3 regions of the Streptomyces sp. NPDC002773 genome follow, and region 1 is predicted to be linked to each of the others. Evidence: predicted binding sites of a transcription regulator. Region 1 holds the regulator's gene; each other region holds the start of a gene.

Region 1 (9,239 bases):
CGACGGCGTCCACCCCGGTCTCCGTCATGGTCTCGACGGCGAGTTCACCCCGGTCGCCCTTGGGGAGGGCCTGGACCACGGTGATCCGGGGCTGCTCCTCGGTGTCCTCGTGGTCGGCGGACACCTGGACGGTCAGCCGGTCCTTGCCCTCGGCCGTGAGCACCACGCAGTCGGCCCAGCGGCCCCGGCCGTCGGTGAGGACGACGTCCTCCCCGCCCTGGAGGCGCTTCACGGAGACGGCGTGCCGCCCCTCGGACCCTTCGAGGACGAAGGTGCCGGTACCGGGCACGGTGTCGACGACGAAGACGGGTGCGGTCATGAGGCGCTCCTGTGGGCGGACCCGGAGAGGTCGGAGAGGGCGGTGTCGAGTTCGGCGGCCAGCACCTCGACCAGCTGCCCGGCGGGGAGTTCGCGGGCGAGCCGGTGGCCCTGGCCGGCCCACAGGGCCATGCCCTGGGCGTCACCCGCGGCGGCCGCTGCCTTGCGGATGGGGGCGGTGAGGTGGTGGATCTCCGGATAGGCGGAGGGGGCGTACGGCCCGTGCTCGCGCATGAAGCGGTTGACGAGGCCGCGGGCCGGGCGCCCGGTGAAGGCCCGGGTGAACTCGGTCCGGGTGAACAGCGGGTCGGTCAGGGCCCGCTTGTGCAGCGGGTGGGCGCCGGACTCGGGGCAGCAGAGGAAGGCGGTGCCGAGCTGGGCGGCGTCGGCGCCCGCGGCGAGGACGGCGGCGATCTGGGCGCCGCGCATGATCCCGCCGGTGGCGACGATCGGCAGGGCGACACTCTCGCGGATCCGGGTGAGGAGGGCGAGGAGGCCGGTGCCCTGGGCGCCCTCGTCGGCCGGGTCGTCGCGGTACGTGCCCTGGTGCCCGCCGGCCTCGACGCCCTGGACGCAGACGGCATCGGCGCCGGCCCGCTGGGCGGCGAGGGCCTCGTCGGCGGAAGTGACGGTGACGATCGTGAACGTACCGGCGCGGGCGAAGGCGGCGAGCGTCTCGGGCGCCGGGCAGCCGAAGGTGAAGGAGACGACGCGGACCGGGTCCTCCAGGAGGATGGCCAGTTTGGCGTCGTAGCCGTCGTCGCGGCAGTCGTCGGCCTCGCCGAGCGGGGTGTCGTACCAGGTGGCCTCGCCGGCGAGCTGGTGACGGTAGACCTCGACGGCGGCGGGGTCGGCGGACGGTCCGCTCTGCGGCAGGAAGAGGTTGACACCGAAGGGGCGTGCGGTGAGCCCGCGTACCTGCTTGATCTCCTGGTACAGGCCTCCGGCCGTCTTGTACCCGCCGGCCAGGAACCCGAGCGCCCCGGCCTCGCAGACGGCTCCGACCAGCTCGGGACAGGAGGCGCCACCCGCCATGGGGGCCTGCACGATCGGATGCCGAGAGAGATCGTTCAGTGCGGTGGTGGACATATGGGCATCGTGCCATGCCCCTGCGGCGGCGCCGAATTCGTACGTCAGGTACGGAAGGGGCGGGACGGCTCTACGCCGCCCCGCCCCTACTCTCCGTCTCCGGGTCGGATCAGGTCCGCCCGTTGAACGCGTCCTTCAGCCGCGAGAACAACCCCTGCTGACCGGGCTGACCGTGCTGACCCGGGGGACGACCCCCGGACCCCCAGCAGCGTCAGGTCCGCCCGTTGAACGCGTCCTTCAGCCGCGAGAACAACCCCTGCTGACCGGGCTGGAACTGGCCGGTGGGCCGTTCCTCGCCGCGCAGCTTGGCCAGTTCGCGCAGGAGCCGTTCCTGCTCCGCGTCGAGCTTGCCGGGGGTCTGCACCTCGACGTGCACGATCAGGTCGCCCCGGCCGTTGCCGCGCAGATGGGTGATGCCGCGGCCGTGCAGCGGGATCGACTGGCCGGACTGGGTGCCCGGCCGGACATCGATCTCCTCCAGGCCGTCGAGGGTCTGCAGCTGCACCTTGGTACCGAGCGCGGCCGCCGTCATCGGGAGCGTGACCGTGCAGTGCAGGTCGTCGCCGCGCCGCTGGAAGGTGTCGTGCGGGGTCTCGTGGATCTCGACGTACAGGTCGCCGGCGGGGCCGCCGCCGGGGCCGACCTCGCCCTCGCCCGCGAGCTGGATCCGGGTGCCGTTGTCGACACCGGCCGGGATCTTGACCGTCAGCGTCCGGCGCGAGCGCACGCGCCCGTCACCGGCGCACTCCGGGCACGGCGTCGGGACGACCGTGCCGAAGCCCTGGCACTGCGGGCAGGGGCGGGAGGTCATGACCTGGCCGAGGAACGACCGGGTGACCTGGGAAACCTCGCCGCGGCCGCGGCACATGTCACAGGTCTGCGCGGAGGTACCGGGTGCGGCACCCTCGCCCGAGCAGGTCGTACAGACGACCGCGGTGTCGACCTGGATGTCCTTGGTGGTGCCGAAGGCCGCCTCGTTGAGGTCGATCTCCAGCCGGATCATGGCGTCCTGGCCGCGGCGGGTCCGCGAGCGCGGGCCGCGCTGCGAGGCCGTACCGAAGAAGGCGTCCATGATGTCGGAGAAGTTGCCGAAGCCACCGGCCCCGAAGCCGCCCGCGCCGCCTCCGCCGGAGGCCGAGAGGGGGTCGCCACCCAGGTCGTAGACCTGCTTCTTCTGCGGGTCCGAGAGGACCTCGTAGGCGGCGTTGATCTCCTTGAAGCGTTCCTGCGTCTTCGGATCGGGATTGACGTCCGGGTGCAACTCGCGGGCGAGCCTCCGGAAAGCCTTCTTGATCTCGTCCTGGGAAGCGTCGCGGCGCACGCCGAGTACGGCGTAGTAGTCCGTGGCCACTTACGACTCCGCCAGGATCTGTCCGACGTAACGTGCCACTGCGCGTACCGCTCCCATCGTTCCGGGGTAGTCCATGCGGGTCGGTCCGACCACGCCGAGTTTGGCGACTGCCTCGCCGCCCGAACCGTAGCCGACCGAGACGACGGACGTGGAGCTCAGCCCCTCGTGGGCGTTCTCGTGCCCGATGCGTACGGTCATGCCCGATTCCTTGGCCTCGCCGAGCAGCTTGAGGAGGACGACCTGCTCCTCCAGGGCTTCAAGGACAGGCCTGATCATCAGGGGGAAGTCGGGTCCGAAGCGGGTGAGATTGGCGGTGCCGCCGATCATCAGCCGCTCCTCGTGCTCCTCGACCAGGGATTCGAGGAGGGTCGCGAGCACGGTGGTGACCGTGGCGCGGTCCTCGGTCTCCTCGAAGGACTCGGGGAGGTCCTGCACCAGCTGCGGCACGTCGGCGAACCGACGGCCCACCACCCGGCTGTTGAGCCGGGCCCGCAGATCGGCGAGGGAGGTCTCGCCGAAGGGCGCCGGGCAGTCGATGACACGCTGCTCGACGCGGCCGGTGTCGGTGATGAGCACCAGCATCAGGCGGGCGGGAGCCAGCGCGAGCAGCTCCACGTGCCGGACGGTCGAACGGGTCAGCGAGGGGTACTGGACGACGGCGACCTGACGGGTCAGCTGCGCGAGCAGCCGCACCGTGCGGCCGACGACGTCGTCCAGGTCCACCGCGCCGTCGAGGAAGTTGTGGATGGCCCGGCGCTCGGGCGTCGACAGCGGCTTGACGCCGGCGAGCCGGTCGACGAAGAGCCGGTAGCCCTTGTCGGTCGGGATGCGGCCGGCGCTGGTGTGAGGCTGGGCGATGAAGCCCTCCTCCTCGAGCACGGCCATGTCGTTGCGCACGGTGGCGGGCGAGACGCCGAGCTTGTGGCGCTCGGTGAGCGCCTTGGAGCCGACGGGCTCCTCCGTCCCGACGTAGTCCTGGACGATGGCGCGCAGGACCTCGAGTCTGCGTTCGCTGAGCATCGTGCGCACCTCCAGCTGTCGACGTCGTTCCGGTTGCTCCGCTTTTGGCACTCACCCTGCCCGAGTGCCAGCGATCCCCCGGCCAGTGTACGGCGGCGGGCGACGCTCCTGGCAAGGAGGCGGCGCCCCCACCGGCTAGCGTCGCCGTATGGACGTGGATTGGGAAGCGTACGGATGGGAGCGGCTCGCGAACGGGGTGGGCCGGCGACGGCTGCCCGGCTGGGACGCCACGGTCGGACTGGTACTGGGCGAACGGGCGGTGCTGCTGTACGACACGGGCTCCTCGCTCGCGGAGGGCGCCGAGCTGCGGACCCGGATCGCGGAGCTGACGGGCGGCCGGAGAGTGACGCACATCGCACTGAGCCACCCCCATTTCGACCATGTGCTGGGCACGGCGGCCTTCGCGGGCGCCGAGGTCTTCGGAGCGGTCGGCTCGGACGCGCTGCTCGGCGGGGCGCGGGCCCGCGAGGAGCTGCGCGGGGACGCGGTACGGCACGGGCTCGACGCGGCGGCGGCCGCGGAGGCGGCGGACGTCCTGGTGGCGCCCCGGCACGTGGTCTCCGGCGAGTGGACGCTCGACCTGGGCGGCCGGCAGGTCCTCCTGGCGAACGTCGGCCCCGGCCACACGGGCCACGACCTGGTGCTCCTGGTGCCGGGAGAGCGGGAGGTGGTCTTCTGCGGCGACCTGGTGGAGGAGTCGGGCGAGCCGCAGGCGGGCCCGGACGCGATCCCCTCCCGCTGGCCGGACGCCCTGGACCGGCTGCTGCGGCTCGGAGGCGAGGACGCGGTGTACGTACCGGGGCACGGGGCGGTGGTGGACGCCGCGTTCGTACGACTCCAACGGGAGGAGCTGGCAACGCGCTTCTCCGTCGCATAACGTCGCCCGAATGCGCAGCTACGACCCCGATCTCACGCCCGCCTGGAAGCGCTCGGCTCCCGTCCCGGAGGTGCCGGCCGACCGTGACCTGGTCGTCGAGGAGGTCACGACGGGCTTCTGCGGGGCGGTCATCCGCTGCGAGGCGGGCACGGTGACCCTGGAGGACCGCTTCGGCAAGCACCGGGTCTTCCCGCTGGACCCGCGCGGTTTCCTCCTGGAGGGCAGGGTGGTGACCCTGGTCCGCCCGTCCGCGGCCCCCACCCGTCCGACCCGCACGGCGTCGGGCTCGGTGGCGGTCCCTGGCGCACGCGCGCGCGTGGCGCGGGCGGGCCGGATCTATGTGGAGGGCCGCCACGACGCCGAGCTGGTGGAGCGGGTCTGGGGCGACGACCTGCGCATCGAGGGCGTGGTCGTGGAGTACCTGGAGGGCGTCGACGACCTGCCGGCGATCGTGGCGGAGTTCGCCCCGGCGCCGGACGCGCGCCTGGGGGTCCTGGTGGACCACCTGGTGCCGGGTTCGAAGGAGTCGAGGATCGCCGCCCAGGTGACCTCGCCCCACGTGTTGGTCGTGGGCCACCCGTACATCGACGTCTGGGAGGCGGTGAAGCCGTCGTCCCTGGGCATCCCGTCCTGGCCACGGATCCCGAGGGGCCAGGACTGGAAAACGGGCGTGTGCGAGGCCCTGGGCTGGCCGGAGAACACGGGAGCGGCCTGGCAGCACATCCTGTCGAGGGTCACCTCGTACAAGGACTTGGAACCGGCCCTCCTGGGCCGAGTAGAAGAACTGATCGACTTCGTGACGGCCCCATAGGCCCCCCCGTTGTGGGCAATCGTTCCGCTGGGGCGTGGGGGTCCCCCCGGACGGAGTCCGGGGGAGGGTGGGCACAACGGAACGGCGCCCTGGGCGGCGCCTCGCCCCCCGCGCCCGAACCTCAGTCCACCAGATCCCGCACGACCGCATCGGCGAGCAACCGCCCCCGCAGCGTCAGGACCGCGCGCCCGGCCTCGTACGGCTCGGGCGCGAGAAGCCCGTCCCCCAGCGCCCGCCCAGCCGCAGCAAGCCCCGCCGGCCGCAGCAGCGACAACTCGACACCCTCCCGAAGCCGCAACTCCAACAGCACCCGCTCCACCCGCCGGTCCTCCCCGGAGAGCAGCTCCCGCCCGGCACCCGGCGACCGCCCCCCGGCAAGCGCGGCCGCATACGCGCCAGGATGCTTCACGTTCCACCACCGCACGCCCCCCACGTGGCTGTGCGCCCCGGGACCGGCCCCCCACCAGTCCGCCCCGCGCCAGTACAGCTCGTTGTGGAGGCAGCGCCCGGCCTCCGAGGTGGCCCAGTTGGACACCTCGTACCACTCGAACCCGGCCTCGGCGAGCACGGAGTCCGCGATCAGATACCGGTCGGCGTGCACGTCGTCGTCGGTCATCGGCACTTCGCCGCGCCGGATCCGGCGGGCGAGCTGCGTCCCCTCCTCGACGATCAGGGCGTACGCGCTGACGTGGTCCGGCCCGGCGCCGATCACCGCGTCGAGCGAGGCCCGCCAGTCGTCGTCGGACTCCCCGGGCGTCCCGTAGATCAGGTCGAGGTTCACGTGCTCGAACCCGGCGGCCCGCGCCTCGGCGACGCACGCCTCGGGGCGCCCGGGCGTGTGCGTCCGGTCGAGGATCTTGAGGACGTGCTGCTTGGCGCTCTGCATGCCGAAGGAGATCCGGTTGAAGCCGCCGGCCCGGAGCTCCTCCAGGTACGCCGGGTTCACGGACTCCGGATTCGCCTCGGTAGTCACCTCGGCGTCGTCCGCGAGCCCGAACTCGTCGCGTACGGCCGCCAGCATCCGTACGAGATCACCGGCGGCGAGCAGCGTCGGCGTACCCCCGCCGACGAAGACGGTCCGCACCGGTCTGGGGTCGTCGCCGAGCACCTTCCGGGCGAGCCGGACCTCCTCGGCGACCTGCTCGGCGTAGTTGTCCCGGGAGGCGAGCACGCCCCCGGTCCCCCGCAGCTCGCTGGCCGTGTAGGTGTTGAAGTCGCAGTAGCCGCAGCGCGTGGCGCAGTACGGCACGTGCAGATAGAACCCGAGGGGCCGCTCGGCCGCCCCCTCCAGGGCGTGCGCGGGCAGCGCCCCGGTCTCGGGCACGGACTCACCATCGGGCAGTACGGAAGGCATGAGCCCCATTGTCCCGTACTGCCCGAGGTGCGCGTCCGGCCTGTGGACAACTTCTCCACAGGGTCGGGGTCAGGACTCCCGCGACCCGTTGTACATCTCCTCGATGAGGTGCTTGTACTCGCGCTCCACCACCGGTCGCTTCAGCTTCAGCGACGGCGTCAGCTCGCCGTGCTCGATGTCGAGGTCCCGGGGCAGCAGTCGGAACTTCTTGATCGTCTGCCAGCGCTGGAGGCCTTCGTTGAGGCGGTCGACGTAACCCTGGATCATCGCCACGGTCTGCGGGGCGGCGACGATCTCGGCGTACGGCTTGCCCGCGAGGTCGTGCTCGGCGGCCCAGCCGAGGAGGGAGGGCTCGTCGAGGGCGATCAGGGCGGTGCAGAAGTTCCGGTCGGCGCCGTGGACCAGGATGTTGGAGACGAACGGGCAGACGGCCTTGAACTGGCCCTCGACCTCGGCCGGCGCGATGTACTTGCCGCCGGACGTCTTGATCAGGTCCTTCTTGCGGTCGGTGATCCGGAGGTAGCCGTCGGCGGACAGCTCGCCGATGTCACCGGTGTGGAACCAGCCGTCGGACTCCAGGACCTCGACCGTCTTCTCGGGCAGGCCGTGGTAGCCCTCCATGATGCCGGGGCCGCGCAGCAGGATCTCGCCGTCATCGGCGATCCGGACCTCGGTGCCGGGGAGCGGCTTGCCGACGGTGCCGGTGCGGTAGGCCTCGCCCGGGTTGACGAAGGAGGCGGCGGAGGTCTCCGTGAGGCCGTAGCCCTCCAGGATGTGGATGCCGGCGCCGGAGAAGAAGTAGCCGATCTCGGGGGCGAGCGCGGCGGAGCCCGAGACGCAGGCGCGCAGGTTGCCGCCGAAGGCTTCGCGGATCTTGCTGTAGACGAGCGCGTCGGCGACCTTGTGCTTGGCGGTGAGGCCGAAGGGCGCGGAGGCGGTGCCCGTGCGGCGGAAGTTGTCCTGGCTGGCCTTGGCGTACTCGCGGGCGACGCCGGCCGCCCACTGGAAGATCTTGTACTTGGCTCCGCCGGCGGCGCGGGCCTTGGCGGCGACGCCGTTGTAGACCTTCTCGAAGATGCGGGGCACCGCGGCCATGTAGGTCGGCTGGACCACCGGCAGGTTCTCGATGATCTTCTCGACGCGGCCGTCGAGGGCGGTGACGTGCCCGACCTCGATCTGGCCGGAGGTGAGGACCTTGCCGAAGACGTGCGCGAGGGGCAGCCACAGGTACTGGACGTCGTCCTGGGTGACGAGGCCGGTGGCGGCGATGGCCTTGGCCATGTACGACCAGTTGTCGTGCGGGAGGCGGACGCCCTTGGGGCGGCCCGTGGTGCCGGAGGTGTAGATGAGGGTCGCGAGCTGGGTGGAGGTGATCGCCGCGACCCGCTCCTTGACGGCCTCGGGGTGCTTCTCCAGGTACGCCTTGCCGCGCGCCTCGAGCTCGGCGAGGGAGAGGACGAACTCACCGTCGCTCTCCACACCGGTGGCGTCGATGACGACCACGTGGTGGAGGTTCGGCAGGTCGGCGCGGCGCTCCACGGCCTTGGCGAGCTGGGCCGCGTCCTCGGCGATGAGGACCTTCGACTCGGAGTCGGAGAGGATGAACGCCGACTCCTCGGCGTTGGTCTGCGGGTAGACCGTGGTGGTCGCGGCTCCGGCGCACATCACGCCGAGGTCGGCGAGGACCCACTCGACGCGGGTGGAGGAGGCGAGGGCGACCCGCTCCTCGGACTGGACGCCGAGGTCGACGAGGCCGGCGGCGATCGCGTAGACCCGCTCGGCGGCCTGGCCCCAGCTGAGCGACTTCCAGTCGTCCGGGCCGGCGCCGGAGGCGGCGGGGACCGGGTACCGGTAGGCCTCCGCGTCCGGGGTCCGCTCGACGCGGTCAAGGAAGAGGGTCGCCACGGAGGGCGGCCGGTTCTCGATCTGGGTCTGTGTGTCGCTCACGACGTCCTCCGGGCGGCGGCGGTGCCTGCTGGTGGTTCGTAACTAACTGGCGAGTAACCTTCGAGCCGGGATCAGAGTAAAGCGCCGAGGTCCGGCGCGTAAGGGGCTGCAGGGCGTCGCTTCACGTCGCTTCAATAACGAACGGGCCCACGCGCGCGTGACGCGTGGACCCGTTCATTGCGCAGGGCAGCTACTCCGGCCCGTAGCCGCTCCTGGCGTTTCTTCCCTACTTCTTCTTGCCGGAGGACTCGTCGCTCGACAGGACGGCGATGAACGCCTCCTGCGGCACCTCCACCGAACCGACCATCTTCATGCGCTTCTTGCCTTCCTTCTGCTTCTCCAGCAGCTTCCGCTTACGGGAGATGTCACCGCCGTAGCACTTGGCGAGGACGTCCTTGCGGATGGCGCGGATGGTCTCGCGGGCGATGACCCGGGAGCCGATCGCGGCCTGGATCGGCACCTCGAAGGCCTG
Region 2 (9,239 bases), on a different contig from region 1:
TACACCTCGACCCGGGTGCCCGCGGCTCCGTCGCCCGCGCAGTTCCGGAACGCCGCCGCCCACTCCTCCGTGTGGAAGCCCAGCTGGTCCGCGCCGAGCATCCCCCGCAGCAGTTCCTCGCGGATGTCGTCCGGGACCATCCGCAGGTACTCCGGCGAGGCCCACGGCGTGTGCGTGAAGTGGGCGATCCGCAGGTCCGGGCGGAGCTCCCGGAGCTGCCCCGGTACGAGCGCCAGGTGGTAGTCCTGCACCAGGACCGCCGCGCCCTCGTCCGCCTCCGCGGCCAGCGCCTCGGCGAAGGCGCGGTTGTAGCTCCGGTACGACTCCCACAGGCGCCGGAACTCCGCGTCGAAGACCGGCTCGCGCGGGACGTCGTACAGATGGTGGTGGAGGAACCACAGCACCGAGTTCGCGATGCCGTTGTACGCGTCGGTGTACGTGTCCGGATCGATGTCCAGCATCCGTACGCCCGGCTCGCCCACCCCGCGCCTGACCGCCTCCCGGTCGCCCGCGCCGAGTGCCGCGCACACCCACAGGCTGTCCTGGGAGGAGACGGCGCTCAGGCCCGAGACCAGACCGCCACCGCCCCTCCGGGCGTCGAGCGAGCCGGCCTCGTCGAGCTTGTACGAGACCGGGCCCCGGTTGGATGCCACGAGCACAGTAGCCATGTGGCGAACCTAGCCCGTCCCGTAAACGCTCAAACGTACGTATACGAGACGGGTGGTTCCGGCCACGCTCAGTTGCCGCAGGTCAGTCGCCTGTCGGCCGGCTGCCCCTCGCCTGTCGGCCGCCTGTCAGTCGTGTCGGCCGCGCATCGCCGCCTTCGCCACCAGGCCCGTCGCCGCGAGCGCGAGGGCGAGCGCGCCGAGCAGCCACAGCCGCTCCCCGTTGCCGCCCGTCTCGGCCATCGAGCCGCCGTTTCCGTGGGGCCCGGGGGCGGGCGGGGCCGGGGGAGCCGGGAGCTGCGTCAGGGATGCGGGGGTCGGGTCCATCGGCGTCGGGGTCGGGGTGGGGGTGGGCGGGGTGGGCTCGACCCGCGTCGGGGTCCGGGTCGCGGTTGGAGTCGGGGTCGGGGTCGGCTTCGGTTTGGCGGCGCTCGCCGTCTTCGTGGGCTTCGGGTCCGGCACCGGTACGGAGAAGGCGAGGGCCGCAGGGACGTAGGTGTCGCCGCTCGTGGTGAAGGCCAGGTCGGCCGACGTCGCGCCCGGTGGGACGGTGCCGTCCGGGATGTCGTAGGCCTGGAGGAAGCCGTCGGTGCCGCGCGTGCGGCTCTCGGTGACCCTCTTGCCGTTGACGAGGAACGCGGCGCCCGGGGCGTTCCGGTCGCCCCCGTACGCCGTCACGCTCGCCCGTACCGTGCCCGGCCCCCGGTGGAAGCCGTCGACGGCGACCCTGGTCGCCGGGGAGGTCGAGCGCTGGAGGACGTGGCCGCCGTAGACGTGGACGCTCCGCCGCTCGGGGGCGCGGTCCGGGTCCGTGTATGCGTGGACGACCGTCAGGGACCAGCCCGCCACGCAGCCCCTGCCGTTCGCCGCCCAGATGTTGCCGACCGCGATCTGCGCGTCCGTCCCCTTGAGGCCCTTGAAGGCGGCGGTCACGTCGGATTCGCCCGTGTAGTAGTGCGGTCCTTCGGTGGCGGCCGGGTCCGTGACCATGCTGTCGATCGAGACGGGGGTCGCGGGGCCCGCGCCGACCCTGATCACCGGGGCGGTCGTCGAGGGGTCGCCGGGCGAGGGGACGGCGTCCGCGCCCGAGAGGCCGCAGCGCCCGAGGGGCGCCCCGCCCGGGCCCTGGTACGTGCCGTCGTTGCCGCCCCAGAAGAGCCGGGCGTACGCGACCTCGGCGCCCGCCGGGATCGCGAGACGCCCGCTGCTGGAGCCGTAGCCGCCCCCCGCGGCGGCACAGCGGGCGGCAGGGTCGGCCGGGTCGGCGGGGGCGGTGGGGCAGCCCCTGACCGTGTTGCCGATCGTGGTGAAGTCGCCGTACAGGGACTCGGCGTACCGCTTGCCGAAGGGCTCGACCACGTCCGCCGCGGCCGGTCCCGCCGCGGCGAGCGCGAGCGGGCCCGCCATCAGTCCGACGGCCGCGAGCACCTTGCCCAGGTGATGTTGTCTGAAGCGCATAAAAGGGCAATGTAGGCAAAACACATCATCATGGGGCGTTACGCCACGCGGCGGCGCGCGTACTCCACGATCTCGGCCATCGGCGGCCGCTCCTCCGTGTCCACCGCGTACGTGTGAGGGACGAACCCCGACTCGCCCCGCTCGAACTGGGTGAGCAGCGGCCGCACCAGATGCCCCCGCGACAGCCGCAGCTGCGCCGTCCGGTAGATCGCCGCCGCCATCCGGCCGAGCGCCTGACCGTCCTGGTGCCGGTGCTTGCGCACCCCCACGTCCACCTGCGCGAGCGCGTCGAGGCCCACCGTGTGCAGGGCGTCGACGAGCAGGCCCAGCTCCACTCCGTAACCGACCGGGAACGGCAGCCGTTCGAGCAGCGAGCGGCGGGCCGCGTACTCGCCGCCGAGCGGCTGCACGAAGCCGGCCAGCTGCGGCCAGTGCAGGTTGAGCAGCGGGCGCGCCACCAGCTCCGTGACGCGGCCCCCCTGACCAGGGGCGTCGCCGAGGGGACGGTCGTACATCGCCTTCACGAAGTCCACGTCCGGGTCCGTGAGCAGCGGACCCACGATCCCCGTCACGAAGTCCGCCGAGAAGTCCCGCAGGTCCGCGTCCACGAAACAGACGACGTCCCCGCTCGTCACCAACAGTGACCGCCACAGGACCTCGCCCTTGCCCGGCACCGCCGGGATCCGGGGGAGGATCGCGTCCCGCGCGACCACCCGCGCCCCGGCCGCGGCCGCCACCTCCGCCGTACGGTCCGTGGAGCCCGAGTCGATCACCACCAGCTCGTCGACGAGCGGCACCGACTCGCTCATCAGCTCGCGCCGGATGACGGAGACGATGTCCCCGACCGTCGCCTCCTCGTTCAGCGCGGGCAGCACCACGCTGACCCTCGTCCCCCGCTTGGCGGCGAGAACCCGCTCAAGCGGACGATCGGCCACGGACCAGGACCGCCGGTCCAGCCAGCGCTCCACCTCTTCCAGCACGTGATCTCCATCTCGCGGTTCGGACGACCATCTCAACCGTCCATGCCTTCGGTTACAGTCTTGAACAACGCGGATGCCCGATGCATGTCGGGGTGCCGCCCGCGTTACACAACCGAATACCGCTCATCCAGAGGGGCAGAGGGAAACGGCCCGTTGAAGCCCCGGCAACCCTCCAGTCGGTTACTTGTCCTCCAGGCGAGGTCCCCGACTAGGGAAGGTGCCAAATCCGTCTCATGGCGAAAAATTCGTCATGGGAAAGATGAGGAGAAAGGGCCTCCCCTCCATGGCTGTACAGACCGCCACCCCCGCGACCTCCGCGAACACCGCGACCTCTGCGAACTCCGCGACCAGCGTCGACCTCGGTCCCGCGTCCGGGCTTTCCTGTCGCGAATGCGGTGAAGTCTTCGCACTCGGTCCGATCTTCGCCTGCGAACTCTGCTTCGGACCTCTCGAAGTCGCGTACGACCTCCCCACCGGCGACCCCGAGGCGCTGCGCAAGCAGATCGAGGCCGGCCCCGCCAACATCTGGCGCTACGCCCCGCTGCTGCCCGTCCCCGCCGACGTCGCCGACAAGCCGAACCTGAACCCGGGCTGGACCAAGCTCGTCCAGGCCGACAACCTCGCCCGCGAGATCGGCGTCGCCCCCGGCAAGCTCTTCGTCAAGGACGACTCCGGCAACCCGACCCACTCCTTCAAGGACCGGGTCGTCGCCCAGGCCATCGAGGCCGCCCGCGCCTTCGGCTTCACCACCCTCTCCTGCTCCTCCACCGGCAACCTGGCCGGCGCCGTCGGCGCCGCCGCCGCCCGCGCCGGCTTCCGCTCCTGCGTGTTCATCCCGCACGACCTGGAGCAGGGCAAGGTCGTCATGGCCGGTGTCTACGGCGGTGACCTCGTCGCCATCGAGGGCAACTACGACGACGTCAACCGCTTCTGCTCGGAGCTCATCGGCGACCCGCTCGGCGAGGGCTGGGGCTTCGTGAACGTCAACCTCCGCCCGTACTACGGCGAGGGCTCCAAGACGCTCGCGTACGAGATCTGCGAGCAGCTCGGCTGGGTCATCCCCGACCAGCTCGTCATCCCGATCGCCTCCGGCTCCCAGCTCACCAAGATCGACAAGGGTCTCCAGGAGCTCATCAAGCTGGGTCTCGTCGAGGACAAGCCGTACAAGATCTTCGGCGCCCAGGCCGAGGGCTGCTCCCCGGTCTCCGTCGCGTTCAAGGCCGGCCACGACGTCGTCCGCCCGCAGAAGCCGAACACGATCGCCAAGTCGCTCGCCATCGGCAACCCGGCCGACGGCCCGTACGTCCTCGACATCGCCCGCCGCACCGGCGGCGCCGTGGAGGACGTCAACGACGAGCAGGTCGTCGACGCGATCAAGCTGCTCGCGCAGACCGAGGGCATCTTCGCCGAGACCGCCGGCGGTGTGACGGTCGGCGTCGCGAAGAAGCTCGTCGAGAACGGGCTGATCGACCCGAACCTCACCACCGTCGTCCTCAACACCGGCGACGGACTCAAGACCCTGGACGCGGTGGCCGACACCTCTCAGGCGACCGTCACCATCCGCCCGAGCCTGGACGCGTTCCGCGACGCCGGCCTGGCGCTCTGAGCCGGCCCGCTTTCCTGGCCCACTGAAAGGTTACGTAGACACATGGCCGTGAACGTCCGCATCCCCACCATCCTCCGCACCTACACGGGTGGGCAGTCCGAGGTCCAGGCCGAGGGCGCGACCCTCGCCGAGGTCATCGCGGACCTGGAGAAGAACCACACGGGCATCGCCGCCCGCGTCCTGGACGACCAGGGCAAGCTGCGCCGCTTCGTCAACGTGTACGTCAACGACGACGACGTGCGCTTCGAGCAGGGCCTGGAGACGGCGACGCCGGCCGGCGCGGGCGTCTCGATCATCCCGGCGGTCGCCGGCGGCTGCTGAGCACCGGGACTGTTGATCGCCGGCGGCTGCTGAGCCGCATCAGCTGTCCCGTCTTTCTCGAAGATCTCGAATTGCCCCTTCCGCGCCGTAAAGCGGAGGGGGCAATTCTGCATGGTTGAGCGGGGTACAGTTGGGGAAGTCCCCTCCGCTGCTCATGCCGGGCGCATATGAGAATGCGTCCCCGCGCGACAAGAAGCAGCCAAAGTGTGTGCGCCTTGTGTACCTTCTGCGTACTTTGCCGGGCCCGACTTGCCCTGGAATTAAAGGGATTCTCCCCGATTCGCCTTTCCGTGACGCCCAGAAATCTCGCTCGATTGACCTGTTGCAGAGGGCAGTTGGGCAGATACATTCAGCCGCGGTCGACGCGTTCCGGCGCAGGGTCTGACCCGGGTCCCGCGAAGTGCGGGCCCCGCGCAAGGGCCAGTAATAGGGGAGTTAGGCATGGCTCAGGGCACCGTCAAGTGGTTCAACGCGGAGAAGGGCTACGGCTTCATCGCGGTCGACGGTGGTGCGGATGTTTTCGTCCACTACAGCGCGATCCAGATGGATGGTTACCGCAGCCTCGAAGAGGGACAGCGGGTCGAGTTCGAGATCTCGCAGGGCCAGAAGGGTCCGCAGGCGGACATGGTCAAGCTCGCCGTCTGAGCGCGGCGCGATCGGCCACCGACGCAACGCCGTCGAGGGGCCCGCATCCCTGAGGGGATACGGGCCCCTCGCGCGTTTACCCGGCCTGCCCGTATCACCGTCGTTGCGTCCCGATCATCGAGAGTCGCTTGCACTCGCATGGGTCGAGTGCTAATCATTGGCGTTAGCACTCGGCACCTGAGAGTGCTACGAGGATCGGGCACGACGAGGCCGCCGGCCGGGTGGGGCAAGGAACCACGCGGAGCTCCGGAGGCCGTCCGTCGCGGGCGTCGGCGCGGTCCTGGAGCGTTATCCACCCCATGTCCGGGAGGACCACTTCACATGGCCAAGATCATCGCGTTCGACGAGGAGGCCCGGCGCGGTCTCGAGCGCGGCATGAACCAGCTCGCTGACGCCGTCAAGGTCACCCTCGGCCCCAAGGGCCGCAACGTCGTCCTCGAGAAGAAGTGGGGCGCCCCCACGATCACCAACGATGGTGTCTCCATCGCCAAGGAGATCGAGCTCGAGGACCCGTACGAGAAGATCGGCGCCGAGCTGGTCAAGGAAGTCGCCAAGAAGACGGACGACGTCGCCGGCGACGGTACGACCACCGCCACCGTTCTCGCCCAGGCGCTCGTCCGCGAGGGCCTCCGCAACGTCGCCGCCGGTGCCAACCCCATGGCCCTCAAGCGCGGCATCGAGAAGGCCGTCGAGGCCGTCTCCGGCGCCCTCCTCGAGCAGGCGAAGGATGTCGAGACCAAGGAGCAGATCGCTTCGACGGCCTCCATCTCCGCCGCCGACACCCAGATCGGCGAGCTCATCGCCGAGGCGATGGACAAGGTCGGCAAGGAAGGCGTCATCACCGTCGAGGAGTCGCAGACCTTCGGGCTCGAGCTCGAGCTCACCGAGGGCATGCGCTTCGACAAGGGCTACATCTCGGCGTACTTCGCCACCGACATGGAGCGCATGGAGTCGTCCCTCGACGACCCGTACCTCCTGATCGTCAACTCCAAGATTTCCTCCGTGAAGGACCTGCTCCCGCTCCTGGAGAAGGTCATGCAGTCGGGCAAGCCGCTGCTGATCATCGCCGAGGACGTCGAGGGCGAGGCCCTGTCGACCCTGGTCGTCAACAAGATCCGCGGCACCTTCAAGTCCGTCGCGGTCAAGGCCCCGGGCTTCGGCGACCGTCGCAAGGCCATGCTGAACGACATCGCCATCCTCACCGGCGGCACGGTCATCTCCGAGGAGGTCGGCCTGAAGCTGGAGAACGCGGGCCTCGACCTGCTGGGCCGCGCCCGCAAGGTCGTCATCACCAAGGACGAGACCACCATCGTCGACGGTGCCGGTGACAGCGAGCAGGTCGCCGGTCGCGTGAACCAGATCCGCGCCGAGATCGAGAACAGCGACTCGGACTACGACCGTGAGAAGCTCCAGGAGCGCCTCGCGAAGCTGGCCGGCGGCGTGGCCGTCATCAAGGCCGGTGCCGCGACCGAGGTCGAGCTCAAGGAGCGCAAGCACCGCATCGAGGACGCCGTTCGCAACGCGAAGGCGGCCGTCGAGGAGGGCATCGTCGCCGGCGGCGGCGTGGCCCTGCTCCAGGCCTCCTCGGTCTTCGAGAAGCTCGAGGCCGACCTCGCGGGCGACGAGGCCACGGGCGCGAACATCGTGAAGCTGGCCCTCGAGGCCCCGCTGAAGCAGATCGCGGTCAACGCCGGCCTCGAGGGCGGCGTCGTGGCGGAGAAGGTCCGCAACCTGCCCGTCGGCCACGGCCTGAACGCCGCGACCAACGAGTACGTCGACCTCATCGCCGAGGGCATCATCGACCCGGCGAAGGTCACGCGCTCCGCGCTGCAGAACGCCGCGTCGATCGCCGCGCTGTTCCTCACCACCGAGGCCGTCATCGCCGACAAGCCGGAGAAGGCGTCCGCGCCGGCCGGCGGCGGCATGCCGGGCGGCGACATGGACTTCTGATCCTCCGGGATCGGTGGTTCATCGCTGAACGCGAAGAACAGAACGAGGGCGGTACCCCCACGGGGGTGCCGCCCTCGGGCGTTCCGGCGGGGCAGGAAGTGCCCTGAGGGAGGGGCGGGGCGATCCTGGAATGGTCTTCGGGAATGGTCTCCGGGAAGGGATCGAAGCCATGGTCACCCTGTTCACCACGCCCGCCGACCGCGAGCTGGTCATCACCCGCACCTTCGACGCCCCGCCGGCGCGCCTCTGGGAGGCGTGGACGGAACCCGCGCACGTACGGGAGTGGTACGGGGTGTCCGGGCTGACCACCACGGTCGTCGACATCGACCTGCGGGTGGGCGGCGCGTGGCGCTGGGGCCAGACCGCCCCCGACGGTCAGGAGATCGTCTTCTCCGGTACGTACGAGGAGATCGTCCCGGCGGAACGGCTCGACTACACGGAGGTCTTCGAGCAGATGCCGGACGGGGATCCGGTCCGGGTGACGCTCAGCTTCGACGCCACCCCGGCCGGCGGTACGGCCCTGACCAGCACGTCCTTCTGGCCGTCGAACGAGATCAGGGACCAGGCGCTGGAGGCGGGGATGGAGGCGGGGGTGAGGGAACAGTACGACCGGCTGGCGGAGCACCTGAAGGCCATGTGAGCGCCTGCCGTCGGGTCATCCCCGGCGGAAGAGGGCCGTCCAGAGGAAGGACTCCCCGAAGGCGGGGGAGTCGGCGGCGGTGCGGGGGCAGGTGGTGGAAGCAGCCGGAGTCGTAGACCAGGTCGTACGGGCCGTCCGGGGCGGCGCCCCTGAAGGCGTCGCCGCACGTGAACCGGATGTTCGTGACCCCCGCTTCCCGGGCCCGTTCCTCCGCCCATCGGACGGCGGTGGGGGAGAGGTCGACCGCGTCCACGTCGTAGCCGAGCGAGGCGAGGTACAGGCTGTTGCGGCCGGGTCCGCAGCCCAGGTCGGGGGCCCTGCCGCCGGCCGGGAGCAGGCCCTGCTCGACGTACGAGACGAGGTTCTCGTCGGGCTTCGCGACGAAGAACGGCACGGGCTTGTCGCGGTCGGCGTAGAACCCGTCCCACCAGTCGGCCCCGCCCCCGCCGGGGAAAGTTCCTGGCGTCTTCGACTCGCGTGAATGTACGATCCGGCTGCCGACAGGGGGGGTCCCGCCGGCCCCGTCCGGTGCGGTCCACACTCCGCCCCGTGCCCTGCCCGCCGTGCCCGCCCTCCCTCGTCGTACCCGCTTTCGCACCCGTACGAGGGGACACGTACTTGTCCGTCCGAAGAGCCGTCGCGCTCGCACTGACCGCCGCCCTCGGCGCCACAGGCCTGACGGCCGCCGCGGCCGGGCCCGCCGCCGCTGCCACGTCCGGCGACGCCGTCGTCGTCAGCCCGGGCGCCCGTTTCGTGCCCCGCGCCACCATCGTCCTGAACGCCGGGGAGACCGGCTTCCTCACCGCACAGGAGGGGGACGACCGGGTCCGCTGGATCGACTACGCGACCGGCGCGACCACCGTCCTCGACCACCGCCTGCCGAAGCCGCTCTCGTACAGTGTCGACGAGTACCGCTTCACCGAGTACCCGGCGGACTTCGGACACGGCTCCGACACCGTCGCCGTCCACTCAGA
Region 3 (9,239 bases), on a different contig from region 1:
CGTCCACGCGGCCGGCTCGGTCAAGCACCACATCACCGACGCCTGCTGGGAACGCGGCCTCCGCGTCACCTCCGCCGCCGCCGCCAACGCGCTGCCGGTCGCCGAGTACACGCTCGCCGCGATCCTCTTCGCCGGGAAACGGGTCCTCGGCTCGGCCCAGCGGTACGCGGAACTCCGCGCCGACCACGCCTGGCTCACCGAGTCCGCCGACTGGGGCAACTACCGCCGCACGGTCGGCATCGTCGGCGCCTCCCGCATCGGCCGCCGGGTCATCGACCTGCTGCGCCCCTTCGACATCGACATCCTCCTGTACGACCCGTACGCCGACGCCCCGCCGCCCGGCGTGGAGCTGGTGGCCGACCTCGACGACCTGTGCGCCCGCAGCACGGTCGTCTCCGTCCACGCGCCGCAGCTCCCGTCCACGTACCGCATGATCGGCGCCGCCCAACTCGCCGCGATGCCGGACGGAACGACCCTCATCAACACGTCCCGAGGCTCCCTGATCGACGAGGAAGCCCTCCTCCCCCACCTCCTGACGGGCCGCCTCCACGCCACCCTGGACGTGACCGACCCGGAACTCCCACCCCCCGGCTCCCCCCTCTACACCCTCCCGAACGTCCTCCTCACCCCGCACGTGGCCGGCTCCCTCGGCAACGAACTCCACCGCATGGCGGACCAGGCGATCGAGGAAATCGCGCGGTACGCGCGCGGTGAACCGTTCGCGGAGGAGGTACGGGCGTCAGACCTCCAGCGTTCGGCGTAGGCGCGGGCACAGGCGCTCGGCCGCCGTGGTACCTCCCGTTCCCCCTAGACTGGAAGGGTCCTACCTGGGTCGGGAGGCGTCATGAGTTTCGTACAAATCATCGACTGCAAGACCAGCCGGGTCGACGACCTGAACCGCCTCATGGATCAGTGGGTCGAGCAGACCAAGGGCAAGCGGACCGCCACCCACAGCATCGTCGGCACGGACCGGTCGGACGCCTCCCACGTCGTGGAGATCGTCGAGTTCCCGTCCTACGACGTGGCCATGCGGAACTCGCAGCTCCCCGAGACCGACCGGATCTTCCGGGAGATGGTCGCGCTCTGTGACGAGATGCCGACCTTCACCGACCTGGACGTGGTCCGGGACGAGGCGCTGTACAAGGCGACCGCCCGCAGGCTCCTGGAGATGATCGCCCGCGAGCAGGAGCTGGCGCTGCTCGACGAGGTGCTCGCCGAGGGGTACCACGACCACGATCCGGCCAACGCGCAGGACGTCATCGGCATGGACGCCGTCCGGCGCGAGGTGGAGATGTGGCGCGGCGGCTTCGACTTCGGCTTCACCGTCGACGACCAGATCGCCGAGGGCGACCGGGTCTGCACCCGCTGGACCTGGAAGGGCTCCCACACGGGTGACTTCATGGGGCTCCAGCCCACCGGCATGGACGTGACCATGACGGGGACGACCATCCACCGCTTCCGGGAGGACGGGAAGATCGCGGAGGGGTGGTGGGAGTACGACCTGCTCGGGCTGATGGGGCAGCTCGGCGCGGTGGAGGCCTGACGACGTGGCTACGGCTGAGGCCCGGTGCCCCCGCGACGGGGGCACCGGGCCTCGGTGATCAGCGATCGGCGATCAGCAACCAGCGATCAGTGATCGGCTACGAGCCTCAGTGGGAGTGGCCGTGACCGTGGCCGTGGCCGTGGTCCGCCGGCTCCTCTTCCTTCTTCTCCACCACGAGGGTCTCGGTGGTGAGGAGGAGGGAGGCGATCGAGGCGGCGTTCTCCAGGGCGGAGCGCGTCACCTTCACCGGGTCGATGACGCCGGCCTTGACCAGGTCGCCGTACTCGCCGGTCGCGGCGTTGAAGCCCTGGCCCTTGTCGAGCTCCGCCACCTTGGAGGTAATGACGTAGCCCTCGAGGCCGGCGTTCTCGGCGATCCAGCGCAGCGGCTCGACGGCGGCGCGGCGGACGACCGCGACACCGGTGGCCTCGTCGCCGGTCTTGTCGAGGTTGCCCTCGAGGACCTTGACGGCGTGGACGAGCGCGGAGCCACCACCGGAGACGATGCCCTCCTCGACCGCGGCGCGGGTCGCGGAGATGGCGTCCTCCAGACGGTGCTTCTTCTCCTTCAGCTCCACCTCGGTGGCGGCGCCGACCTTGATCACGCACACGCCGCCGGCCAGCTTCGCGAGGCGCTCCTGGAGCTTCTCGCGGTCCCAGTCGGAGTCCGTGGACTCGATCTCGGCCTTGATCTGGTTGACGCGGCCCGCGACGTCCTCGGAGTTGCCGCCACCGTCGACGATGACGGTGTCGTCCTTGGTGATGGTCACGCGGCGCGCGGTGCCGAGCACGTCCAGACCGGCCTGGTCGAGCTTGAGGCCGACCTCCTCGGCGATGACAGTGGCACCGGTGAGGGTGGCCATGTCGCCGAGCATCGCCTTGCGGCGGTCGCCGAAGCCGGGGGCCTTGACGGCCACGGCGTTGAAGGTGCCACGGATCTTGTTGACGACCAGGGTCGACAGGGCCTCGCCCTCGACGTCCTCGGCGATGATCAGGAGCGGCTTGCTGGCGCCGGCCTGGATGACCTTCTCCAGGATGGGCAGCAGGTCCTGGATCGAGGAGATCTTGCCCTGGTTGATCAGGATGTACGGGTCGTCGAGGACGGCCTCCATACGCTCCTGGTCGGTGACCATGTACGGGGACAGGTAGCCCTTGTCGAAGGCCATGCCCTCGGTGAAGTCGAGCTCGAGACCGAAGGTGTTGGACTCCTCGACGGTGATGACACCGTCCTTGCCGACCTTGTCCATCGCCTCGGCGATGAGCTCGCCGACCTGCTGGTCCTGCGCGGAGAGCGCGGCGACGGCGGCGATGTCGGACTTGTCCTCGATCGGGCGCGCGGTGGCGAGGAGCTCCTCGGAGACGGCCTTGACGGCGGCGTCGATGCCCTTCTTCAGGGCGGCCGGGGAGGCGCCGGCGGCGACGTTGCGCAGACCCTCGCGGACCAGGGCCTGGGCGAGCACGGTGGCGGTGGTGGTGCCGTCACCCGCGATGTCGTTGGTCTTGGTCGCCACCTCCTTCACCAGCTGGGCGCCGAGGTTCTCGTACGGGTCGTCGAGCTCGACCTCGCGGGCGATCGTGACACCGTCGTTGGTGATGGTGGGGGCGCCGAACTTCTTGTCGATGACGACGTTGCGGCCCTTGGGGCCGATCGTCACCTTCACCGTGTCGGCAAGCTTGTTGACGCCGCGCTCAAGGGCGCGACGGGCGTCCTCGTCGAACTTCAGGATCTTCGCCATGGGAGCGGTTCAGCCCTCTCGGAATCGGGTGGAACGAGCGGCGCCCCGGGGCGCCTGGAAGAGGCCTCGGGGCGCAGCTCTGAGCATCTGGTTCAGTGCTCGTACTTCGGTACTTCGGTACTTCGGTGAATTACTTCTCGACGATCGCGAGCACGTCGCGAGCCGAGAGGACGAGGTACTCCTCGCCGTTGTACTTCACCTCGGTGCCGCCGTACTTGCTGTACAGCACGATGTCGCCGGTCTGGACGTCGAGCGGCAGGCGCTCGCCGTTCTCGAAGCGGCCCGGGCCCACGGCCAGGACGACGCCCTCCTGGGGCTTCTCCTTGGCGGTGTCCGGGATGACCAGGCCAGAGGCGGTGGTCTGCTCGGCGTCGAGCGGCTGGACCACGATGCGGTCCTCGAGCGGCTTGATGGCAACCTTGGAGCTGGTGGTCGTCACGATCCGACCTCCCCCTTCGGAGATCACGGGGTTGACTGTCTGAGGTGGCGACCAGGTGGATCCGTCGTCGCGGGTGCCGGACCTGCCCGTCGCTGTGTTGGCACTCTCCGGTGGGGAGTGCCAGAGCCGAGACTATGACCGCAGTTAGCACTCGGTCAAGCGGAGTGCCAATTCCGTGCCGTGTGGCGATTCGGTCCCGGTACGGGAACGGGTCCCGGCGCCTCTGTTTCCGCACGAGGGTTCGATCCCTTCCCACCCCTCGCCCGCGGCCCCGGCGGCCCCCCTCCCGCCGTCACGACGACCGGCTCACACGTAGTCCTCCAGCTTCGCCACCGCGTATCCCTTGGCCGTGATCACGTTCATCACCCGGCGGATCATGTCGGGCATGGTCCCCTTCCAGTCGTCCTTGCCGCGGAAGTGGGTGAGCACGATGTCGCCGGGGTGCAGGTCCCGGTCCCATTCGCGCCACTCCATGCGGTCGGGGAAGGCCTCGGACGCCCACAGCGGGACCGCCTTGACGCCGCAGGACTTGGCGGCACGCAGGGTGTCCTCGTTGTAGTTGCCGTAGGGCGGGCGGAAGAGCGGGGGCCGCTTGCCGAAACGTTTCTCGATGACGTCCTGCATGCCGCAGATCTCGCGCTTCTGCTGGCTGTACGAGAGTCCCGGCAGGTACCGGTGGTTGAGGGTGTGGTTGTGCAGCGCCACCCCGCCCTCCTGCGACTTCTGCATCCGCGAGAAGTATCCGTAGTCGTCCTTGACGACGTAGTCGCTGATGAAGGCGCTGTAGGGGATCCGGAGTTCGTTCATCATCCGCAGCAGGGCGGGGTCCTTCTCCGCGCCGTCGTCGATCGTGAGGAAGACGACCTTCTGCTTGGTCGGCACGGTGGTGAAGACGGGCGGCAGGCCTTCGCCGTCCGTCTCGAAGCCCTTGCGGGTGGTGATCCTCGGCTTCACGGCGGGCGGTGCGGGCGCGTCGAGCGGGGTCCGGGCGAGGCCCCACTTCTTCGCGGCGAGCACCCGGGCGGCGCGCTGCGCGCGGACCTTCTCGACGTACGCGGTGAGCGCGCCGGCCGCGCCCTGCGCCTGGGGGGCCTGCTGACCGGCGGCGGGGGCAGGCGGGCCGGCGTCCCGCTCGGTGCCGTCCGAGCAGGCCGTGGCGGCGGAGGCGAGGGAGGCGACGACGAGGGCGGCCCCGAGCACCCGGGACGAACGGTGCACACCTTTTGCCATCATTTTTTCCTTTTGTCGTACGAGTCGTATGGCGCCGCATCCTGTCAGCGCGGACGCCCGTTCCCGGCCGCGACACCGCCGTACCGCACCCCACGTCCCCCGGCCGGCCCACAGCATCACAGGGGCCACAATGGGACGGGTGACCGACCTCGCCTCCTTCGCCCCCCTGCTCGGCCCCGAGGGGCAGACCCTCCTCACCGCCCTGCGCGACTACGACCCCGCCCAGGAGCTGGCGGTCGCCTCCCGGCTGCGTCGCGACCACCCCGCGGAGCTGGTCACCGCGGCCATCGGCCAGGCACGGCTGCGGCAGCGGGCGGTCGCGAAGTTCGGCGCGGAGGACGCGTACCGGATGTACTTCACGCCGAACGGCGTCGAGCAGTCGACCCGCGCCTCCGTCGGCACCCACCGGGCGGCCCGCCTGAAGGCGCTCGGCGTCGGCAGCGTCGCCGACCTGTGCTCGGGGATCGGCGGCGACGCGATCGCCCTGGCCCGCGCCGGGATCTCCGTCCTCGCCGTCGACCGCGACCCGCTGACCGCCGAGGCTGTCCGCGCCAACGCCGAGGCGCTCGGCCTCGCGGAGCTGATCGAGGTGCGGTGCGCGGACGTCACCGACGTCGACACCACGCCGTACGACGCGGTCTTCGTCGACCCGGCGCGGCGCGGCGGCCGGGGCCGGATCTTCGACCCGGAGGCGTACTCCCCGCCGCTGTCCTGGGCGGTCGAGGCGGCCCGCAAGGCTCCCCACGCGGCCCTGAAGGTGGCCCCGGGCATCCCGCACGAGGCGGTGCCCGCCGACGCCGAGGCCGAGTGGATCTCGGACGGCGGGGACGTCAAGGAGGCGGTCCTCTGGTTCGGTACGGAGCCGGGCGCCCGGCGGGCCACGCTGCTGCCCTCCGGCGCGGCCCTCGCCGGCCGGGGCCTGCCCGACCCGGCGGTACGCCCCGTCGGCCGCTACCTCTACGAGCCGGACGGGGCCGTCATCCGCGCGCATCTGGTCGCCGAGGTGGCGGAGGAGGTGGGCGGCGGCCTGATCGACGCGACGATCGCGTACGTCACGGCGGACGCGCTCGTCCCCACGCCGTACGCCCCCGCCTACGAGATCACCGACGAACTCCCCTTCAACCTGAAGAAGTTGAAGGCCCTGCTGCGGGAGCGGGAGGTGGGCACCCTGACGGTGAAGAAGCGCGGCTCGGCGGTGGAGCCCGAGGAGATCCGCCGCAAGGTGAAGCCGAAGGGCCCGAACGCGGCGACGGTCCTGCTCACGCGGGTGGCCGGGGCGCCGACGATGCTGATCGGCCGACCGGCGAGGCACGGCGGCTGAGGCTGAGCGGCGGCGGGTGGGGGCAGCGGCGGCGGTACGTGAGGCGTACCGGCGGCTGGTCGGTGAGGCTCAGCGGCAGCGGGTGAGGGCAGCAGCGGCGGATGACGCTCAGCGCCGCCCGCCGCCCCTCAGGCGTACCGCCAGGCGGTAGTGGCCGACGGCCTTCCTGAGGCCCGTGAGGCCTGTGATCCAGAGGATCAGGGCGACCCCCATGCCGTAGGCGACCAGGCCGTAACCGTCGTCCCGGCTGACGCCCGCCGGCACCGCGAAGCCCATCCAGAGGCCGAGCCCGCACATCGCGAAGGACAGCAGCAGCCAGCAGACGCTGAGGGCGGGGGCGCGCAGCCGGGCGTCCGTCGGCCCGTGCCGGTCAAGGGCCGCCCACAGGACGAGCCTCTCGCGCACAACCCGGTCGCGCCGCAGGCTGCGCACGGTCAGCCACACGGCCGGGACGAGGAGCCCGATGCCGAGGACGGCCGTGACGAGCCCCGTCAGCATCATGAGCGGGTCGGGCGCGGACCCACCGAGCGAGATGAGCAGGACGCCGATCAGCGACCAGCCCAGTTCGAGCAGGAAGAACCAGAGCAGGAACAGCGCGAGCCGCCCGCCACCGAGCAGCCGCCTGCCGAGCTCGTCGAGCGCCAACGCCCGGTCCGCGAGCCGCGCGTCCCGGTCGGGCCAGCTCCGGAGCTCGACGGGCGGGGGCGGCGGGGGCAACGGACTGCGCGGGGACATGCCAAGCACCCTAAGCCCCGGCGCCGTCACCCGATCGCGGTGGCTCCCTAGACGTAGTCCTCCAGGCGCGCCACCGTGAAGCCCTGCTCCTGGATGCGGCGCAGCATCGTGGCCGTCATCTCCGTCATCGTGCGGCCCTTGAGTTCGGACGGGCCGCGGAAGTGGGCCAGGATGATGTCGCCGGGGTGCAGTTTCCGGTCGCCGCGCTGGTACTGCATGTTCTTGATCTGCATGGACTCCCGCCACAGCACGATCGCGTCCACCCCGCACTCGCCCGCCGCCGCGCGCGTGGCCTCGTTCCAGTTGCCGTAGGGCGGGCGGAGGAGGCGCGGGGCCTTGCCGTACCGCTGCGTCAGCTTCGTCTGCTGACCGCAGATCTCGCGGCGCTGGGCGTCCTGGGAGAGGGTGCGCAGGTCGGGGTGGGTGAGGGTGTGGTTGGCGAGGCCGTGGCCCTGCGCGACGAGCGGGGCGAAGTACGCGTAGTCGCCGCGGATGGCCGCGTCGGTGAGGAACATCGTGACCGGGACCTTGAGGTCCTTCATCATCGTGACGAACTCGGGGTCCTTCTCCGCCCCGTCGTCGATCGTGATGAAGACGATCTTCTCGGTGGTGGGGATGTCGCTGATGACGGGGACCGGGCCGCCGGGCGGCCGGACGACCGGCTTGGTCGCGGGCGGGGCGGGCGCCGGCGCGAAGGGCTTGAGCCCCCACTTGCGGTACGCGGCGGCGGCGGAAGCCGTTTCGGGCGCCTTGTCCCCGGCGCTGCCGGTCTCAGCCGCGGCCCCCGCGCCACCGGCCTCAGCCGCGGCCCCCGCGCCACCGTCCCCGGCCGCACCCCCCGCCGACTCCCCGCCCCCGCTCGCCGTAGGCGTCCTCGGGGCGGGCGCTGCGGGGTTCTCCGCCGCGCAGCCGGTCACCATCAGGGCGGCGGCGGTGAGGGCCGCCCACAGCGCGATCGTCTTCTTCACGCGTTGTGGGATGCCCGCGCCGGTCGAAAGGTTGCCCGAACCCCGGCTATTCCACCGATTCGAAGCGCCAGCGGTGGACCGGACGGGCGATCAGCTCCGCGTCCGGCTCCGGCAGCTCGGGCAGCTCCGCGTCGAAGGTCTCCGCCTCCCACCAGGTGAGGACGAGGACCCGGTCCTGCGGGGCGCGGAGGATCTCCCGGCGCTGCGGCTCGTACGCGAGGACCTGGGACCTGGCCCATTCCAGGAGCTCGGCGCCCCGGCCCTGCGCGGCCCGCGCCTCCCACATCACGGCGACCCTCATGAGTAGAGGTTCTCCTTGCTGACCTCGTGCACGTGATCGTGATCGTGGGACGTACCCGGCACGTGCGGGTCCGTCACCGGAAGCGAGGAGTCCGCGGAGAGCTCCAGGTCGGAGGCGGCCCGGTTGCGGGCGACCATCTCCGAGCCGAGGGCCGCGACCATCGCGCCGTTGTCCGTGCACAGGCCCGGCCGCGGCACCCGCAGCCGGATGCCGGCCCGGTCGCAGCGCTCCTGGGCGAGGGCCCGGAGCCGCGAGTTGGCGGCGACTCCGCCGCCGATCATCAGATGGTCGACGCCCTCGTCCTTGCAGGCCCGGACGGCCTTGCGGGTGAGCACGTCGACGACGGCCTCCTGGAAGGACGCGGCCACGTCCCGTACCGGCACGTCCTCCCCGGCCGCCCGCTTGGCCTCGATCCAGCGGGCCACGGCGGTCTTGAGGCCGGAGAAGGAGAAGTCGTACGCGGGGTCCCGCGAGCCGCTCAGACCGCGCGGGAACGCGATCGCGGCCGGGTCGCCCTCCTTGGCGAGCCGGTCGATGACGGGTCCGCCGGGGAAGCCGAGGTCGAGCACGCGGGCGATCTTGTCGAAGGCCTCGCCGGCCGCGTCGTCGATGGTGGCGCCCAGGGGGCGCACGTCGGAGGTGATGTCGGCGGAGAGCAGCAGCGAGGAGTGCCCGCCGGAGACGAGGAGGGCCATCGTCGGCTCGGGCAGCTTGCCGTGTTCGAGCTGGTCGACGCAGATGTGCGAGGCGAGGTGGTTGACGCCGTAGAGCGGCTTGCCGAGGGCGTACGCGTAGGCCTTGGCGGCGGAGACGCCGACGAGCAGCGCGCCCGCGAGGCCGGGTCCGGCGGTGACGGCGATGCCGTCGAGGTCCCTGGCGGAGATCCCGGCCGTCTTCAGGGCGCGCTCGATGGTGGGGACCATCGCCTCCAGATGGGCGCGGGAGGCGATCTCGGGCACGACGCCGC

Evidence for each region. The regulator HrcA, encoded in region 1, represses chaperone genes, less so after heat shock. The targets are predictions, from matches to a motif close to TTNGCACTCNGNNNNNCNGAGTGCNAA.
Region 2: the regulator HrcA is predicted to act here: its motif matches at 5,803-5,829, upstream of groL (chaperonin GroEL).
Region 3: the regulator HrcA is predicted to act here: its motif matches at 3,862-3,888, upstream of groES (co-chaperone GroES).

The regions. Positions count from the first base shown of each region.
Region 1 is NZ_JBEOVO010000001.1:355,054-364,292, reverse strand. Features, by position in the region: gene ABT034_RS01575 (16S rRNA (uracil(1498)-N(3))-methyltransferase) at 1-319, opposite strand, end outside; gene ABT034_RS01570 (nitronate monooxygenase) at 316-1,407, opposite strand; gene dnaJ (molecular chaperone DnaJ) at 1,619-2,758, opposite strand; gene hrcA (heat-inducible transcriptional repressor HrcA) at 2,759-3,778, opposite strand; gene ABT034_RS01555 (MBL fold metallo-hydrolase) at 3,927-4,655, shown strand; gene ABT034_RS01550 (DUF3097 domain-containing protein) at 4,666-5,466, shown strand; gene hemW (radical SAM family heme chaperone HemW) at 5,588-6,829, opposite strand; gene ABT034_RS01540 (AMP-dependent synthetase/ligase) at 6,890-8,767, opposite strand; gene lepA (translation elongation factor 4) at 8,994-9,239, opposite strand, start outside.
Region 2 is NZ_JBEOVO010000017.1:101,957-111,195, reverse strand. Features, by position in the region: gene ABT034_RS21485 (alpha,alpha-trehalose-phosphate synthase (UDP-forming)) at 1-668, opposite strand, end outside; gene ABT034_RS21480 (hypothetical protein) at 795-2,123, opposite strand; gene ABT034_RS21475 (glucosyl-3-phosphoglycerate synthase) at 2,162-3,103, opposite strand; SAM riboswitch class I at 3,224-3,369, shown strand; gene thrC (threonine synthase) at 3,354-4,709, shown strand; gene ABT034_RS21465 (MoaD/ThiS family protein) at 4,752-5,030, shown strand; gene ABT034_RS21460 (cold-shock protein) at 5,472-5,675, shown strand; gene groL (chaperonin GroEL) at 5,997-7,625, shown strand; gene ABT034_RS21450 (SRPBCC domain-containing protein) at 7,795-8,265, shown strand; partial or broken gene ABT034_RS21445 (class I SAM-dependent methyltransferase) at 8,285-8,707, opposite strand; gene ABT034_RS21440 (FG-GAP-like repeat-containing protein) at 8,884-9,239, shown strand, end outside.
Region 3 is NZ_JBEOVO010000006.1:135,332-144,570, reverse strand. Features, by position in the region: gene ABT034_RS10805 (hydroxyacid dehydrogenase) at 1-763, shown strand, start outside; gene ABT034_RS10800 (ester cyclase) at 845-1,543, shown strand; gene groL (chaperonin GroEL) at 1,650-3,278, opposite strand; gene groES (co-chaperone GroES) at 3,409-3,717, opposite strand; gene ABT034_RS10785 (polysaccharide deacetylase family protein) at 4,024-4,947, opposite strand; gene ABT034_RS10780 (THUMP-like domain-containing protein) at 5,078-6,268, shown strand; gene ABT034_RS10775 (hypothetical protein) at 6,377-7,003, opposite strand; gene ABT034_RS10770 (polysaccharide deacetylase family protein) at 7,051-7,923, opposite strand; gene ABT034_RS10765 (hypothetical protein) at 8,018-8,272, opposite strand; gene tsaD (tRNA (adenosine(37)-N6)-threonylcarbamoyltransferase complex transferase subunit TsaD) at 8,269-9,239, opposite strand, start outside.